Regions from separate parts of the Streptomyces showdoensis genome, predicted to be linked through region 1. Evidence: predicted binding sites of a transcription regulator. Region 1 holds the regulator's gene; the other holds the start of a gene.
The links. The regulator HspR, encoded in region 1, represses chaperone genes until heat shock. The targets are predictions, from matches to a motif close to TTGAGNNNNNNNNNCTCAA.

Region 1 (8,949 bases):
CAGGGCCAGCGACACGATGATCGCGGCGAGTTGCATGAGGGGCTCCTCGGGCGGGGGGCCAGTCGGGCCTACTAAGCGGTAACTTATTCAGTCCGTGCCGAGATTACCCGCTCGCGACGCCGCACTGTAGCGGAGCTCACGGTGATCTGTGTCGCTCAGGCAACCCTTGCCGCCGGTTCCGCGTGGCGGCGGCGTCGGACTGCAGGAAGCGTACGCGCAAGGATCACCAGATCCATGCCGAGCCAGTGGTGGTCCACGTAGTGGAGGTCGAGCAGCTCGCGCTCCTCCCAGGGCAGCTCCGAGCGCCCGCTGATCTGCCACAGCCCCGTCATCCCCGGGCGTACGGAGAGCCGGCGCCGCCCGTCCCCGGTGGACTCCCGGTGTCCGGGCGTCAGCGGGCACGGTCCCACCAGGGACATCTCGCCCCGTACGACGTGCAGCAGCAGGGGCAGCGTGGCCAGCGGGCTCTTCGTGCGGAAGGTCAGCATCGTGAAGGTCCGGCCGCCCCGGCCCGCGACCGGGCGGCGGCGCAGCACTCCGCGCGTGCTGCTGGTCCCGAGGGCGACGGAGAGGGCGACGAGGGCGATCAGCGGGGAGAGGACGGCCAGCAGGGTCAGCCCGCCCGCCACGTCGACCGCGCGTTTCGCCGTCATGCACTCACACCTTCCGGCGAGAATCATGGGATATGTCCGGACTCTCTCACGGCCCACCCGTGCTTATCGGGGAATGACGCGCCCTCTGAGACCCTTCGAGTGGGGTCTTTGAGCGATGTAGAGGGCGAAGAGTTGAGTCGACCCCACTCAGGTCTGTTGACTCGGATCGGGTCCTCGTGCATCCTTGAGTCAGTTCCACTCAAGTCAGTCAGCTGGAGGAATCGAAATGGCACGTGCGGTCGGCATCGACCTGGGCACCACTAACTCCGTCGTCAGCGTTCTCGAAGGCGGCGAGCCCACCGTCATCACCAACGCCGAAGGCGCCAGGACCACGCCGTCCGTCGTCGCCTTCGCCAAGAACGGCGAGGTGCTCGTCGGCGAGGTCGCCAAGCGTCAGGCGGTCACCAACGTCGACCGGACCATCCGGTCCGTGAAGCGCCACATGGGCACCGACTGGAAGATCGAGCTGGACGGGAAGAACTTCAACCCGCAGCAGATGTCGGCGTTCATCCTGCAGAAGCTGAAGCGCGACGCCGAGGCGTACCTGGGCGAGAAGGTGACCGACGCGGTCATCACCGTCCCCGCGTACTTCAACGACTCGGAGCGCCAGGCCACCAAGGAGGCCGGTGAGATCGCGGGCCTCAACGTCCTGCGCATCGTGAACGAGCCGACCGCGGCCGCCCTGGCCTACGGCCTCGACAAGGACGACCAGACGATCCTCGTCTTCGACCTCGGTGGCGGCACCTTCGACGTGTCCCTCCTGGAGATCGGCGACGGCGTCGTCGAGGTGAAGGCCACCAACGGTGACAACCACCTCGGTGGTGACGACTGGGACCAGCGCGTCGTCGACTACCTGGTGAAGCAGTTCGCCAACGGCCACGGCGTGGACCTGTCCAAGGACAAGATGGCCCTCCAGCGTCTGCGCGAGGCCGCCGAGAAGGCCAAGATCGAGCTCTCCTCCTCCACGGAGACCACGATCAACCTGCCCTACATCACGGCCTCCGCCGAGGGCCCGCTGCACCTGGACGAGAAGCTCACCCGCGCCCAGTTCCAGCAGCTGACCGCGGACCTCCTGGACCGCTGCAAGACCCCGTTCCACAACGTCATCAAGGACGCCGGCATCGCGCTGTCCGAGATCGACCACGTGGTCCTCGTCGGCGGCTCGACCCGCATGCCGGCCGTCGCGGAGCTCGTCAAGGAGCTGACCGGCGGCAACGAGGCCAACAAGGGCGTGAACCCGGACGAGGTCGTCGCCATCGGCGCCGTCCTGCAGGCCGGTGTCCTCAAGGGCGAGGTCAAGGACGTCCTGCTCCTCGACGTGACCCCGCTGTCCCTCGGCATCGAGACCAAGGGCGGCATCATGACCAAGCTCATCGAGCGCAACACCACGATCCCGACCAAGCGGTCCGAGATCTTCACGACGGCCGAGGACAACCAGCCGTCCGTGCAGATCCAGGTCTACCAGGGCGAGCGCGAGATCGCGGCGTACAACAAGAAGCTCGGCATGTTCGAGCTGACCGGTCTCCCGCCGGCCCCGCGCGGCGTCCCGCAGATCGAGGTCGCCTTCGACATCGACGCCAACGGCATCATGCACGTGACCGCGAAGGACCTGGGCACGGGCAAGGAGCAGAAGATGACCGTCACCGGCGGCTCCTCGCTGCCGAAGGACGAGGTCAACCGGATGCGCGAGGAGGCCGAGCAGTACGCGGAGGAGGACCACCGCCGCCGCGAGGCCGCCGAGACCCGCAACCAGGGCGAGCAGCTCGTCTACCAGACCGAGAAGTTCCTCAAGGACAACGAGGACAAGGTCCCCGGTGAGGTCAAGACCGAGGTCGAGACCGCCGTCGCCGAGCTGAAGGAGAAGCTCAAGGGCGAGGACACCGCGGAGATCCGCACCGCCACCGAGAAGGTCGCGGCCGTCTCCCAGAAGCTCGGCCAGGCGATGTACGCCGACGCCCAGGCCGCCCAGGGTGCCGCCGGCGCCGAGGGTGCCCAGCAGGCCAAGGCCGACGACGACGTCGTCGACGCCGAGATCGTCGACGACGAGAAGCCGAAGGGCGGCGCTGCCTGATGTCGGAGGAGACCCCGGGCTTCGAGGAGAAGCCCGAAGTCCCCGCCGACGGCACGCCCGAGGAGCCCGAGACCGCCGCTGCCGCCGCCCCCGCCGACAAGGCGGAGGGGGCGGCCCCGGCCGGGGACGCGAGTGATGTGGCCCTGCTGGCACAGCTGGACCAGTCCCGTACGGCGCTCACCGAGCGCACGGCGGACCTCCAGCGCCTGCAGGCCGAGTACCAGAACTACCGCCGCCGCGTGGAGCGGGACCGGGTGACGGTCAAGGAGATCGCCGTGGCGAGCCTCCTGACCGAGCTGCTCCCGGTGCTCGACGACATCGGCCGGGCCCGGGACCACGGCGAGCTGCTCGGCGGCTTCAAGTCGGTCGCCGAGTCGCTGGAGACCGTCGCCGCCAAGATGGGCCTGCAGCAGTTCGGCAAGGAGGGCGAGCCCTTCGACCCGACGATCCACGAGGCCCTGATGCACTCGTACGCGCCGGACGTCACCGAGACGACCTGCGTGGCGATCCTGCAGCCGGGGTACCGGATCGGCGAGCGGACCATCAGGCCCGCCCGCGTGGCCGTCGCCGAGCCCCAGCCGGGCGCGGCCCCGGCCGGCAAGGACGAGAAGAAGGCCGACGAGGAGAGCGGTGCCCCCGAAGAGGGGTGACGCAGTGACCGTCCGGAAGGAGGGACGTCGATGAGTACGAAGGACTTCGTCGAGAAGGACTACTACAAGGTTCTCGGCGTCCCCAAGGACGCCACCGACGCCGAGATCAAGAAGGCGTACCGGAAGCTCGCCCGCGAGAACCACCCGGACGCCAACAAGGGCGACGCCAAGGCGGAGGAGCGCTTCAAGGAGATCTCCGAGGCGAACGACGTCCTCGGCGACCCCAAGAAGCGCAAGGAGTACGACGAGGCCCGCGCCCTGTTCGGCAACGGCGGCTTCCGCGCCGGCCCCGGCGGGGCGGGCGGCTCGTTCAACTTCGACCTGGGCGACCTCTTCGGCGGTGCCCAGGGCCCCGGCGGAGCCGGTGGCTTCGGGGGCGGCGGCGGTCTCGGGGACGTCTTCGGCGGTCTGTTCAACCGGGGCGCCGGCGGTGCGGGCACCCGCACGCAGCCGCGCCGCGGGCAGGACATCGAGTCCGAGGTGACGCTCAGCTTCACCGAGGCCATCGAGGGCGCGACCGTGCCGCTGCGGATGTCCAGCCAGCAGCCGTGCAAGGCGTGTTCGGGCACCGGCGACAAGAACGGCACCCCCCGGGTGTGCCCGACCTGCGTCGGCACCGGGCAGGTCTCGCGGGGCAGCGGCGGCGGCTTCTCGCTGACCGACCCGTGCGTGGACTGCAAGGGGCGCGGCCTGATCGCGGAGAACCCCTGCGAGGTCTGCAAGGGCAGCGGCCGGGCCAAGTCCTCGCGGACCATGCAGGTCCGCATCCCGGCGGGCGTGAGCGACAGCCAGAAGATCCGGCTGCGCGGCAAGGGCGCCCCGGGCGAGCGCGGCGGGCAGAACGGCGACCTGTACGTCGTCGTGCACGTCGACGCCCACCCGGTGTTCGGCCGCAGGGACGACAACCTCACCGTCACGGTGCCCGTCAGCTTCGACGAGGCGGCGCTCGGCGGCGAGGTCAGGGTGCCGACGCTGGGCGGCCCCCCCGGTCACCCTGAAGCTGCCCGCCGGCACGCCCAACGGGCGCACCATGCGGGCCCGTGGCAAGGGCGCCGTCCGCAAGGACGGCACGCGCGGCGACCTCCTCGTGACCGTGGAGATCGCGGTGCCGAAGGACCTGGACGACAAGGCCCGCGAGGCCTTGGAGACCTACCGCGAGGCCACCGCGGACGAGGACCCCAGGGCAGAGCTGTTCCAGGCCGCGAAGGGAGCTTGAGGACATGGACCGCCGCCGCAACCCGTACCAGCTGACCGACGAGACGCCGGTGTACGTCATTTCGGTGGCGGCCCAGCTCTCCGGCCTGCACCCGCAGACCCTGCGTCAGTACGACCGCCTGGGCCTGGTGTCCCCGGACCGCACCGCGGGCCGTGGGCGCCGCTACTCGGCCCGCGACATCGAGCTGCTCCGCCAGGTGCAGCAGCTGTCGCAGGACGAGGGCATCAACCTGGCCGGCATCAAGCGCATCATCGAACTGGAGAACCAGGTCGCGGCGCTGCAGAGCCGGATCGCCGAGCTGTCGACCGCGGTCGAGGGCGCGGCGGCGGCGATGCGCCAGCGCGAGGCCCAGGTCCACGCCTCGTACCGGCGCGACCTGGTGCCGTACACGGACGTCCAGCAGGCCAGTGCCCTGGTCGTCTGGCGCCCGGGCCACAAGCGCGGCGAGTAGCCCCTCGCAGCCCTCCGCGGCCTTTTCCCGGCGCCCTCAGAGCGCTCCCGAGGCCCCCTCCCCATCGGCGGAGGGGGCCTCGTCGAGCATGCCGGACTGGGCGATGAGGAAGCCGAGCTGGGCGCGGCTTCCGCTGCCGAGGGTGGCGGCGAGTTTGGCGATGTGGGCGCGGCAGGTGCGCACGTTCATGCCGAGGCGGCGGGCGATGGCCTCGTCGACGTGGCCCTCGACGAGGAGCTTGGCGATGGAGTGCTGGACGCCGCTGATGCCGTCCCTGCGCTGGGCGCCCGGGACCTGCTCGCCGAAGGGGGTGGCGCGGGCCCAGGACTGCTCGAAGACGGTCGCCAGGTACTCCACGAGGCCGGGGTGGCGCAGTTCCAGGGCGACCTGGCGGTCCTGGCGGGCCGGGATGAGGGCGACGGAGCGGTCGATGATGATGAGCCGCTCGATGCTCTCCTCCAGGGTGCGGACCTGGAGCCGGTCCATGCCGGCCCGTTCGAGGTAGACCTGCATGCCGGGGCTGTGGCGGACGGTGTGCTGGTAGAGGGTGCGCACCCGCACGCCGCGGTCGAGGAGCGGCTGGACGCGGTTGAGCGCGGTGCTGAGGGTGTGTTCGCTGCGTCCGCCGCCGGGCTGGACGGTGAGGAGCTCCTGGGAGCACTCGGCGGTGGCCCGGCCGAGGACGGCGTCGATGCGGTGGATGCCTTCGAGCACGGTGATGGCGTGGGTGGTCGAGGGGTCCTGGGCGCTGATCGCCATGAACGGCTCGAACGTGCTGGACAGGCCCATGGCCATGGCCCGGCGGTCCTGGATCTCGCGCTCCAGGGGCTGGACGAGCCGGGCGAGCGCCGCGGAGGGGGGGACGGGTCGCAGCCAGGACGGATCGTCCGGATCCGGATGCAACAGGTCGAGATCCATGAGGCAGGGTGCGGCTTCTGCCTCACTCCTGGTTATTCGTCCGATCCGCAACGCACTTGCGTACAAGTCCGTTCCGGCTGCACAGAGGTCGACATGCCCGTGAGGATGTGTCGGGTCTGTCGGTTTCTGCGGCATATGCACACCCCCCAGGATCCTGTATTTCAGGAACATGATGCATTGCCCCAGTGGTGCCAGCGCAAAGACTGAGCCATCGTCTTGTACGCGGGGGAGAGGAAACCATCAAGTGAGGTCGAAGCCGCTCATGTCCACGAAACTGCTTCGCTCGATACTTGCTTCCGTCTTCATTGGGGCGGCGGCAGTAGGAGCGCTGGCCGTCAGCGACCCGGTGTGGGACAGCACGCCCGCCAAGGTCGTCGCGGCACCGATCGACCCCGTCTGGGACTTCGCCCCGGCCGGCCAGCTCGACCCCGTGTGGGACTCCAGCCCGGCGGACGCGGACGCATGACCGTGCCCCCGGACGACCGGACCTTCCGGCGGGAGATGGCTTCGGCCTACCGGTCCGGGTGGCACTTCGTCGATCTCGTCACGGCCATCCCCCACCGTGGCGACTCGCTGATGGTCACCCTCTTCGGAGAACCGATCGTCGTGGCCCGGGAGCAGGACGAGGACGTCCGTGCCTACCGGTGCCTGCGTCGGCCCCGAGGCGCCCCGCAGCCCGTCCGCTGTGCCATCCGGTACGGCATGATCTTCGTCAACCTCGACCAGCGGGACCACCAGCTGGTCGAACCCGAGACCATCACCGCCACCCCCCGCAGTGCCTGAGCGATTCCCCCGTCGTTGTAGATCGCTCAGGTACTTCCCCCACACAGCGGCGCCATCGCGGACCTGAAACGCGATGGCGCCGTTGTGCATCTCCGGCCGGGTGCCGGGTGCCGGGTGCCGGGTGCCGGGTGCCGGGTGCCGGGTGCCGGGTGTGCCGGGTGCCGGGCGCGCCTCGCCCGCCCCGGCCGCGCCTCAGGCCCGGCCCATCGCGCGGGTCAGCGCGATCTCGATGACGACCCGGTCCGGGTTCGGGGCCGGGACCCGGCCGTAGCGCTCCGCGTAGCGGTCCACCGCGTCCGCGACCACGTCCGCCTCGGTGCGGATCACGGCGACGCCCTCCAGGGTGGCCCAGCGCCCCTTGTCGACCTGGCAGACCGCCACCTTCGCGCCCTCCGGGCCCGCCGCCAGGACGTTCGCGACCTTGCGGCTGTGCTTGTTGGTGATCACCCGCGCCAGCCCGTTCTCCGGGTCGTACGTGACGCCCACCGCCACCACGTGCGGGGTGCCGTTCGGCCGGGGGGTGGTCAGGGTGCACATGTGGTACTCGCGCCAGAAGCTGAGATACGAGTCGCCGGGGTTCCTCGGGTCAGTCGCCATGCCCGGAAACTACCTCCGCGGAGACCCTTGCCGATACCTTGAGCGGAATAGGCTCAACTTTGTGTATGTTGGATGAGGCAACACCGTCAGGCAAGGAACACAGAGCTCGCAGGAGGAGACACCGCACGTGGACGCCGAACTGACCAACAGGAGCCGGGACGCGCTGAACGCGGCGAGCAGCCGCGCCGTGTCCCAGGGGCACGCCGACCTCACCCCCGCACATGTGCTGCTGGCCCTGCTGGCAGGCACGGACAACGAGAACCTCACGGACCTGCTCGCCGCGGTCGAGGCCGACCAGGCCGCCGTGCGCTCCGGCGCGGAGCGGCTGCTCGCCGCCCTGCCCAGCGTCACCGGGTCCACGGTCGCGCCCCCGCAGCCCAGCCGCGAGCTCCTCGCGGTGATCGCCGACGCCGCCGAGCGCGCGAAGAAGCTGGGCGACGACTTCGTCTCCACCGAGCACCTGCTCATCGGCGTCGCCGCCAAGGGCGGCCGGGCCGGCGAGGTCCTCGACGGGCAGGGCGCCACCGCCGCCCGGCTCCAGGACGCCTTCGAGAAGAGCCGGGGCGCCCGCCGGGTGACCACCGCCGACCCGGAGGGCTCGTACAAGGCCCTGGAGAAGTTCGGCACCGACTTCACCGCCGCCGCCCGCGAGGGGAGGCTGGACCCGGTCATCGGCCGCGACCACGAGATCCGGCGCGTGGTGCAGGTCCTCTCCCGCCGCACCAAGAACAACCCCGTCCTCATCGGCGAGCCCGGCGTCGGCAAGACCGCCGTCGTCGAGGGCCTGGCCCAGCGGATCGTGAAGGGCGACGTGCCCGAGTCGCTGCGCGGCAAGCGGCTGGTCTCGCTCGACCTCGGCGCGATGGTCGCCGGCGCGAAGTACCGCGGCGAGTTCGAGGAGCGGCTGAAGACCGTCCTCTCCGAGATCAAGGAGAGCGACGGCCAGATCATCACCTTCATCGACGAGCTGCACACCGTCGTCGGCGCGGGCGCCGGCGGCGACTCCGCCATGGACGCCGGCAACATGCTGAAGCCGATGCTGGCCCGCGGCGAACTGCGCATGGTCGGCGCCACCACCCTCGACGAGTACCGCGAGCGGATCGAGAAGGACCCCGCCCTGGAGCGCCGCTTCCAGCAGGTCCTGGTCGCCGAGCCGAGCGTCGAGGACACCGTCGCCATCCTGCGCGGCCTCAAGGGACGCTACGAGGCCCACCACAAGGTGCAGATCAACGACTCCGCGCTGGTGGCCGCCGCGACCCTCTCCGACCGGTACATCACCTCCCGCTTCCTGCCCGACAAGGCCATCGACCTCGTCGACGAGGCCGCCAGCCGGCTCCGCATGGAGATCGACTCCTCGCCCGTCGAGATCGACGAGCTCCAGCGCTCCGTCGACCGGCTCCGGATGGAGGAGCTCGCCCTCTCCAAGGAGACCGACGAGGCCAGCCTCCAGCGCCTGGAGAAGCTGCGCCGCGACCTCGCCGACCGCGAGGAGGAGCTGCGCGGGCTCACCGCCCGCTGGGAGAAGGAGAAGCAGTCCCTCAACCGCGTCGGCGAGCTGAAGGAGCGGCTCGACGAGCTCCGCGGCCTGGCCGAGCGCGCCCAGCGCGACG
Region 2 (8,949 bases), 1.7 Mb from region 1:
CGCCACCAGCTCCTTGCGGTGCCGCTCCACCGCCTCCAGGTCGTCCGCCATGCGGTTGATCGTCAGGGCGAGGTCGCCCAGCTCGTCCCGGCGGTCCGCGCCGCGCACCCGGCGGCTGAAGTCGCCGCGGGAGATCGACCCGGCCACCGTGTTCATCTCGTCCAGCGGCGCGGTCAGCGACTGCGCCACGAACTGGGTGATCAGCAGGGTCGCGATCATCGCGAAGATCGTGATGTAGCGGAACTCCGTCGAGGTGCGGATCGCGACCAGCGCCAGGCACGAGGTCAGCAGCACGGCCCCGACCACCAGGGCGCCCAGCTTGGTCTTGATCGAGATCACTATCCGGTGCCGCTCCCGCCGCGGGCGGTGGCCGGCGTCCCGCCGCGGCCGGTTCACGGCGCCGGGGTCTCCAGCGCGTAGCCGACCCCGTGGACCGTGCGGATGCGCTCGGCGCCGATCTTCCGGCGCAGCGCCTTGATGTGGCTGTCCACGGTCCGGGTGCCGGAGGCGTCCGCCCAGTCCCACACCTCCGCCAGCAGCTGCTCGCGGGAGAGCACCGCGCGGGGCGTGTTCGCCAGGCAGACCAGCAGGTCGAACTCGGTCGGCGTCAGGTGCACGTCCTCGGCCCTGACCCGGACCCGGCGCTGCGCGTGGTCGATCTCCAGCTCGCCCAGCCGCAGGATGCCGCTGCGCGGGGTGACCGCCGCCAGCGCGGCGCGCTCCACCCGGCGCAGCAGGACGTGCACCCGGGCGGCCAGCTCGCGCATCGAGAACGGCTTCGTCATGTAGTCGTCGGCGCCGACGCCGAGGCCGACCAGCATGTCCGTCTCGTCGTCACGGGCCGTGAGCATCAGGACCGGGACGGGGCGCTGGGCCTGGACCCGGCGGCAGACCTCCAGGCCGTCGAAGCCGGGCAGCATCACGTCGAGGACCATCAGGTCCGGCTGCCAGGCCTCCGCCGCGTCCACCGCTGCGGGGCCGTCGGTCGCCGTCTGCACCAGGAAGCCCTCGGCGCGCAGCCGCGCCGAGATGGCCTCCACGATGGTGGCGTCGTCCTCGACGACAAGGACCCGCCGCTGGGCCCCCGGAGTCGCCGCACCCTGGTGAGTGGTGTGTGTCTGCTCCATTGCCCCGCCTCGCGTCGCCGATGTCGGTGCAGCAGCCTAGAGGTACCGGCGGCGTCCCGGCTACGCAGGCCGGACGGCGAGGTGGACCGCGTCGGGGACGCCCCGGGCAACCGGGATCTCTTCGGTCCGTACCCCGCTGAATCCGGCATTCCGCAACGACTCTTCGAAATCGGCGGACGGCCGGGCGGACCACACGGCGAGGATCCCGCCGGGTGCCAGACGGTCCTTGCAGACCGCCAACCCCTGGGCCGAGTACAGGGATTCGTTGTCCTCGGTGACCGTCCAGTCGGGGCCGTTGTCGATGTCCAGGCAGAGGGCGTCGTACGTGTCCGGGGTGGTGCGGAGGTACGCCAGGAGGTCCGTGTGCAGGATCACGGTGCGCTCGTCCCCGAGCGCCCGGCCCGAGATCGCCGCCAGCGGGCCCGCGCGGTGCCAGTCGATGACCGCCTCCTCGCGTTCCGCGACCGCGATCCGGCGCCAGCGGGGGTCGGCGGCGGCGTGCGCGAGCGAGAAGCCGACGCCCAGGCCGCCGATGAGGACGGCCGGGCCCGAGTCGCGCGCCGCTTCCGGGAGCGCCGCCATCGCCGCGTCGACCAGGAGCCGCTCCGAGCGTCCGTCGGACGTGTCCATCAGGAAGGTGCCGTTGGCGATGATCTCGTAGACGTCGTCGTCCTGCGCCGTGGAGCGTCTGCGCAGGACCACCTCCCCGTACGGGCCCTCGCGGCGGTCGACGGTGACGGGGATGGTCGTCAAGGTGCGCTCCGTTCTCGTCCGTTCTCGTCCGGCACTCGGCCCGGCCGTCCGCAGCCGGCGGCGGGGGCCGGGCCGAACACCTTACGGAGTACGGGGTTGGGGCGCCTTCTCTTTACGGGCGCGGCGCGTCGTGCTCGACGTACTGTTCGATCCGCTTCAGCGTGCGGCGCGCCTCGACGGGGGTGCCGTACGTGCGGTCCCAGGTGATCGGGGCGACCGTGACGTGGCCCTTGTCGAGCAGCCAGGTCGAGTCGGCGTCCTTCCGGCCCTCCGCGCACTCGCCCTCGCCGGTGCCGTCGAACGGGCACAGCCCCAGCGCGATGTCGAAGGAGTCGCTCGTGCCGCGCTGCTCGAAGGCGTGGTAGACCACCGCGCCGTCGCCGACCCGCGTCCACACCGCGGGCCGGGCCCGCTGTCCGGTGCTCACGTCCGGGTAGTCGACCTTGAGCGCGAACTCCGGGGTGAGCAGGGAGCGCGCCCTGAGGCCCGCGACGAGCCGGGCGCCGAACTCGGCGTGGGCGCGGTAGTTCTCGCGCGGGAAGAACGTGTTGCTCTCGTCGCCCGAGGAGGAGAAGGCGAGGGCCGGGACGCCCTGGTCGACGGCCGCGACCGCGGCGCCGACCGTGCCCGAGTCGTTGACGCTCGCGGAGACGTTCGGGCCCGAGTTGATGCCGGTGAGGACCAGGTCGGGGGCCTCCTTCCAGCCCACCTTCGCTCTCAGCCCGCCGCGCAGGGCGAGCTTCACCGTGTCGGCGGGGGTGGCGCTCGGGGTGTCCTTGCCGCAGGGGCCCGCGGCCAGGCACACGCCGAAGACGGCGCCCTGGGAGGGGGCGGCCGAGCAGTCGTCCTCGTAGCCCGCCGGCAGGGCGGTGCGGCGCTGGGCGGTGACCACCCCGCCGTTGGTGACGGCCGTGCCCTTGCCCGACTGGACCTGCCAGGGGGCCATCACGACGACGTCCGCACCGGCGGCGCACATCGCGCGGCGCAGCTCGTAGAGGCCGAGGCCGTCGGAGTTGCTCGCCTTGGCGGCCTGCATCGAGTCGTCGTTGGAGATCAGGACGCGGAGGCCGGCGAGGGGCTTGGCGGCGGGGCCGGGATGGGCGGGCGTCACCGCGTAGGCCGTGGCTCCCGCGGCCAGGAGCGTGGCCGCCGCGGTGGTGAGGGCGAGGTAGGTGCGCATCAGGATGTCCCTTCCTGTCATGTGCATGGCATGTGGCGGGTACAAGGCGATCCGGGGCCCTGCCCCCCACGGGAGGGCCCCGGATCGGGCGCGGGGCGGCGTCAGGAGCCCCGCGGTCTGTGGGTGTGCTGCGGTGGATCGGTGGGGTGGGTGCGGCTCAGAGCTCCAGGCCGTGGCCGTACGGGAAGACCGGGTCCGCCGTGTCGTTCGGGACGTCCGGACGCGAGGCCTCCACCGCCGCCATGGAGCGCGGCAGCTCGAAGGGGAGCCGGCCCTCCGGCTTCGCCCGGCCGAAGGCCACGTCCAGCAGGGCCTCGTCGCTCGCCCCGTAGTCGGCGATCAGGGCCGCCGCGTGCTCCGCGATCTCCGGGAGGACGGCCGGGCGCTCCAGGTTCACGCACACCAGGGTGGGGGTGGTGTCGAGGAGGGCCAGGATGCGGGTCAGCTCGGGTTCGGGGAAGGCGAGCGAGCCCGAGTGGAAGAACGATTCGAACTTGTTCGGGCGCTCCTCGTACGGGGTGCGCAGGCGCAGGACCGCCAGGTCCGCCTCCGCGGGGGTGGCCACCACCTCGCCGTAGGCCGCCGCCGTGACCGGGTCCACGTTCTCCACGTATAGCTTCGGCCGGTTCCCGACGGGGAGCGGGCCGGCGGTGAGGACCGTCAGGGAGCGGCGCTGGGCGGCGGCGCCGAGCGCGGCGAAGTCGGCCCGGCCGACGGTCTCCGCGGCCTCGTCGGGGTCGACGTACCGGCGCTCGTCGAAGAGGCCGAGGACGAACTTCTCGTGCAGCAGGCGGCGTACGGAGGCGTCCACGCGGGATTCGGCCACGCGGCCCGAGCGCACCAGCTCCACGATCACCTCGGGGCACTCCTCGCCGCCGAACTGGTCCGCGCCCGCGTCCAGGGCCTTCGCCGCGCGCTCGGCCACGCTCAGGTGCTCCACGCCCCAGGCCCGGGCGCCGTGCGGCTCGCCGAAGATCTCGCTGTCGTTGAGCAGGCCCCAGTCGGTGCAGACGATGCCGGTGAAGCCGAGCTCCTCGCGCAGGAGGCCCTGGATGACGCCCCGGTTGAAGCCGAAGCCCACCTCTTCCCAGTCGGTGCCGACGGGCTGGCCGTAGTACGGCATCATCTGCGAGCAGCCGGCGGCGATGGCGGCCTTGAAGGGCTCCAGGTGCAGGTCGCGCAGGCCGCCCGGGTAGACCTGCTCCTTGCCGTGCGCGAAGTGCGGGTCCTCGCCGTCCTTCTGCGGGCCGCCGCCCGGGAAGTGCTTGACCATCGCCGCGACCGAGTCCGGGCCCAGCTCCTCGCCCTGGAGGCCGAGGACGTAGGCGCGGACGAGTTCGCCGGTGAGGGCCGCGTCGGAGCCGAAGGTGCCGGACTGGCGGGACCAGCGGGGCTCGGTGGCGAGGTCGATCTGCGGGTGGAGCGCCGTGCGGAAGCCGACCGAGAGGTACTCGCGGCGCACGGTGTCGGCGAAGCGGAAGACCAGCTCCGGGTCGCGGACGGCGGCGAGGCCGAGGGCCTCGGGCCAGGCGGAGAAGGCGCCGGAGTTGAAGGACGCGCCGATGTTGTCGGTGAAGGCGTGCCGGGGGTCCGTGGAGAGCGAGACCGGGATGCCGAGGCGCGTGGCGGCGGCCATCTCCTGGATCGCGTTGTGCCACAGGGCCATCTCGCGGGCGCCGTGGGTGCCGAGCAGGTTGAAGTGGGTGAGCCCGCGGCCCTCGATGAGCTCCGGGGTGGTGAACGGCAGCATCGAGCCGTCGGTCTCGGTCACCGGGGTGCCGTCCGGATTCATCATCAGCATGGAGTGGAAGAGCTGTCCGGCCTTCTCCTCCAGGGTCATGCGGGAGAGGAGGTCCTCGACGCGCTCGGCGACCGGGCGGGTGGGGTCCTGGTAGGGGTGCATGTCCGTACCTGCTCTGACGTCTCTGATCGGACCGTCAGGCTAAGCGCCAAAACCGAGTACCTACTAGGTTTGTGTGATGTGGCGTGGGTCACAGGGCGGGTGGGGTGCGTCCGGGGCTTCGTTAGGGTGTGGCCATGCCGGAGAGCGAGGGGCGAGCGGCCCGTAGAAGTGCAGGTCGGGGCAGTTACGCGGTCGGTGACGCGCGGCGCCGGAAGATCCTGGACACCGCCGTCGAGCACTTCGGCCGGTGGGGCTTCCACGCCTCCTCGCTGGCCCGGATCGCCAACGACTGCGGCATCACCCAGGGCGGGCTGCTCCACCACTTCCGCAGCAAGGAGGACCTGCTGCTCTCCGTGCTCGCGCAGAGCGAGGAGCACGACGTCGAGCGGCTCTTCAGCGAGGAGCCCGCGTCCTACGCCGGGTACCTCGACACCCTGGTGGCGCTGATCGAGGACAACACCCGGCGGCCCGGCATCGTGCGGATGTTCAACGTGCTGGTCGGCGAGTCCGGCAACCTCGGACACCCCGCCCACGAGTACTTCAAGGAGCGGTACGCCCGCATCCTCCGCCACACCGTCGACCTCCTGGAGCGCGCCGTCGAGCGCGGCGAGCTGCGGACGGGCATCGACTGCGAGGCCGTCGGCAGGGAGCAGCTCGCCGTCATGGACGGGCTCCAGATCCAGTGGGCCCTCGACCCCGGGGCGCTGGACATGCCGGGGCGGGTGCGGGACTTCCTGCGCCGCCAGTACGAGGAGATCCGGGCCTGAGGGTTCCCCGGCGGGCCCGGCACGAGCCGAAAGGCGCGGCCTAGCGCCCCGTCGGCGGGCCGCCCTCGGGGAGGGCCTTGAAGACGCGGTCCAGGGCCGGCGGGCGTTCGCCGTCGCCCGCGATCACCAGCCGGTGGGCGTGCGTGACGGCGTACGTGAACCCGTCGGCGATCGGGCTCCCGCTCGGCCGGGCCGGGACCTTCGCGTAGGCCGGGTCCTCCAGCGCGGCGCGCAGCTCGGCGACCTCGGCGGGGGTCATCCGCCCGCTCTTCGGGGCCTCGGTTCCGGTGCGGGTGGTGTACGTGCCGTCGTAGTGCACGACCAGCTTGTTCGAGACGCCGGCGAAGCCGCCGTTGACCACCACCTCGACCAGGACCTCCTGGGGGGCGGGCTCCCGGGTGCCGGCGGTCGGTGACGCGGTCGCCGGGGCGTCGGCGGGGGTCGCGGGGGCCTGGCCGCAGCCCGTCACGGTCACCACCGCGGCCAGCAGGGCCGCGGCCCCGTACCTCTTTCCGCTCTGCATGCAGCGAGCATGCCCCCTCTCCCGGTGCCGTGCAGCCGGAACGGCTCAAGCCGCGCGCACGATGCCGGTCAGCGGCCCCCGGTAGTACCAGTCGAGCGAGTCGTACAGGGCCATCCCGTCGGTGGTCGCCGCCAGGACGCCGGTCTCCGCGCCCGCCTGCGCGGCCGCCGCCTCCAGGGTGCGCATGACGTTGGCGCCGAGGCCGCGGCGGCGGTGGGCGGGGTCCGTCTCGATCTGGTCGGCGACGGCCGTCTCCCCGGTCGGCGCGATCTGCCCGCGGGCGGCGAGGGTGCCGTCCGGGGCGAGGATCCGGACCCGGATCACGCCCTCGTCGGTCTCCGTCGTCCGGGCGTAGCCGTCCGGGGGCGCGGGGCGGGCCGCCGGGTCCAGCTTCTTGGTCATCATGAACCCCGGGTCGTCGGGGATCGTCCAGCCCTCCGTGATCCACGGCGCCACCTCCTCGGGCGTCGCCATCACCTTGAGCCACGCGTACGGCTCGGTGATCGCGGCGCACAGCCTGCCCACGGAGGCCGCGTCCGGGTGTGGCAGCACGTGCCGGAAGGGGTGCCGGGGGAGGCCCACGTGGATCCGGTAGCCCCAGGGTTCGACGACGGCGGGCGGGGTGCCGCGGGAGACGGTCCAGCCGGCCACCCAGGCAGAAGTAATGGATGCAGTGTTCATGGGGGTATTACAGCCGCTGCGCAGAGAGCGTGCGGGGGTGATCGCTCAGAGCGAACGCGCGGCGGGGAACATTCCTCGGCTCACGTGCATTGAGTCCACATAGCTCAACTTGACTGCCGAAGGGGAGATCATGGCTTCTGAGTCCATGGCGTCCGTGCCGCTCACTCTGCCTGTGCTGCCGCTCGACGACGAGGTCGTGCTGCCCGGAATGGTGGTGCCGCTGGACCTGTCCGACAACGACGTCCGGGCCGCCGTCGAGGCCGCCCAGGCCGCCGCACGCGGTGGCACGGGCAAGCCGCGGGTGCTGCTCGTGCCCCGGGTGGACGGCACCTACGCCGGGACCGGTGTGCTCGGCACGGTCGAGCAGGTCGGGCGGCTGTCCGACGGCGACCCCGGCGCGCTCATCCGCGGCCGCGGCCGGGTCCGCATCGGCGCCGGCACGACCGGGCCCGGCGGGGCCCTGTGGGTCGAGGGAACCGCCGTCGAGGAGACCCTGCCCGATCCGCTGCCCGGCTCCGTGACCGAACTGGTCAAGGAGTACAAGGCGCTGGCCACCAGCTGGCTCAAGAAGCGCGGCGCCTGGCAGGTCGTCGACCGCGTCCAGCAGATCGACGGCGTCGGCGCCCTCGCCGACAACTCCGGCTACTCGCCCTTCCTCACCGTCGAGCAGAAGGTCGCGCTCCTGGAGACCGCCGACCCGGTCGCCCGCCTGAAGCTGGCCACCGCGCAGCTGCGCGAGCACCTGGCCGAGCAGGACGTCGCCGAGACCATCGCCAAGGACGTCCAGGAGGGCGTCGACAGGCAGCAGCGCGAGTTCCTGCTGCGCCGCCAGCTCGAAGCCGTGCGCAAGGAGCTGCGCGAGCTCAACGGCGAGACCGCCGGGAACGGGAACGGGGCCGACGAGTCCGACGACTACCGGGCGCGCGTGGAGGCCGCCGAGCTGCCGGAGAAGGTGCGGGAGGCCGCCCTCAAGGAGGTCGAGAAGCTGGAGCGCTCCAGCGACCAGTCGCCCGAGGGTTCCTGGATCAGGACCTGGCTCGACACGGTCCTCGAACTGCCGTGGAACGAGCGGACGGAGGACGCGTACGACATCCAGGGCGCCAAGGCCGTCCTCGACGCCGAGCACGCCGGCCTGGAGGACGTGAAGGAGCGGATCACCGAGTACCTGGCGGTGCGCAAGCGGCGCGCCGAGCGCGGGCTCGGCGTGGTCGGCGGGCGACGCGGCGGTGCCGTGCTCGCGCTCGTCGGGCCGCCCGGCGTCGGCAAGACCTCGCTCGGCGAGTCCGTCGCCCACGCGATGGGGCGCACGTTCGTGCGGGTCGCCCTCGGCGGCGTGCGCGACGAGGCCGAGATCCGCGGCCACCGGCGCACGTACGTGGGCGCCCTGCCAGGCCGGGTGGTCCGCGCCATCAAGGAGGCCGGGTCCATGAACCCGGTGGTCCTGCTCGACGAGATCGACAAGGTCGGATCCGACTACCGGGGCGACCCGGCGGCGGCCCTCCTCGAAGTCCTCGACCCCGCGCAGAACCACACCTTCCGGGACCACTACCTGGAGGTCGAACTCGACCTGTCGGACGTGGTGTTCCTGGCCACCGCCAACGTCCTCGAAGCCATCCCCGAGGCGCTGCTCGACCGCATGGAGCTCGTCCGGCTCGACGGCTACACCGAGGACGAGAAGGTCGTCATCGCCCGCGACCACCTGCTGCCCCGGCAGCTGGAGAAGGCCGGCCTGGAGCCGGGCGAGGTCGTGCTGGAGGAGGCGGCGCTGCGCAGGCTCGCCGGCGAGTACACCCGGGAGGCGGGCGTCCGCACCCTGGAGCGGTCCATCGCGCGGCTGCTGCGCAAGGTGGCCGCCCAGCACGAACTGGGCGACCGGGAGCTGCCGTTCACCGTCGGCCCGGACGAGCTGCGCGGCCTCATCGGGCGCCCGCACCACGTGCCCGAGTCGGCCCAGGACCCGGCCGAGCGCCGGACCTCGGTGCCCGGGGTCGCGACCGGTCTCGCCGTGACCGGCG

Region 2: a site for HspR is predicted at 7,024-7,042, ahead of lon (endopeptidase La). Genes of this name have one in related genera too.

Annotation. Positions count from the first base shown of each region.
Region 1 covers NZ_BAAAXG010000026.1:1,854,740-1,863,688, forward strand. Annotated here, with positions in the region: gene ABD981_RS21445 (heterodisulfide reductase-related iron-sulfur binding cluster) at 1-36, opposite strand, end outside; gene ABD981_RS21450 (sugar transferase) at 156-653, opposite strand; gene dnaK (molecular chaperone DnaK) at 880-2,724, shown strand; gene grpE (nucleotide exchange factor GrpE) at 2,724-3,374, shown strand; partial or broken gene dnaJ (molecular chaperone DnaJ) at 3,405-4,590, shown strand; gene ABD981_RS21470 (heat shock protein transcriptional repressor HspR) at 4,595-5,041, shown strand; gene ABD981_RS21475 (helix-turn-helix transcriptional regulator) at 5,078-6,094, opposite strand; gene ABD981_RS21480 (hypothetical protein) at 6,222-6,425, shown strand; gene ABD981_RS21485 (Rieske (2Fe-2S) protein) at 6,422-6,742, shown strand; gene ABD981_RS21490 (pyridoxamine 5'-phosphate oxidase family protein) at 6,935-7,339, opposite strand; gene clpB (ATP-dependent chaperone ClpB) at 7,467-8,949, shown strand, end outside.
Region 2 covers NZ_BAAAXG010000026.1:187,515-196,463, reverse strand. Annotated here, with positions in the region: gene ABD981_RS13425 (HAMP domain-containing sensor histidine kinase) at 1-342, opposite strand, end outside; gene ABD981_RS13420 (response regulator transcription factor) at 393-1,127, opposite strand; gene ABD981_RS13415 (spermidine synthase family protein) at 1,188-1,871, opposite strand; gene surE (5'/3'-nucleotidase SurE) at 1,993-3,081, opposite strand; gene ABD981_RS13405 (glycoside hydrolase family 3 protein) at 3,218-4,963, opposite strand; gene ABD981_RS13400 (TetR/AcrR family transcriptional regulator) at 5,098-5,730, shown strand; gene ABD981_RS13395 (hypothetical protein) at 5,771-6,253, opposite strand; gene ABD981_RS13390 (GNAT family N-acetyltransferase) at 6,299-6,934, opposite strand; gene lon (endopeptidase La) at 7,065-8,949, shown strand, end outside.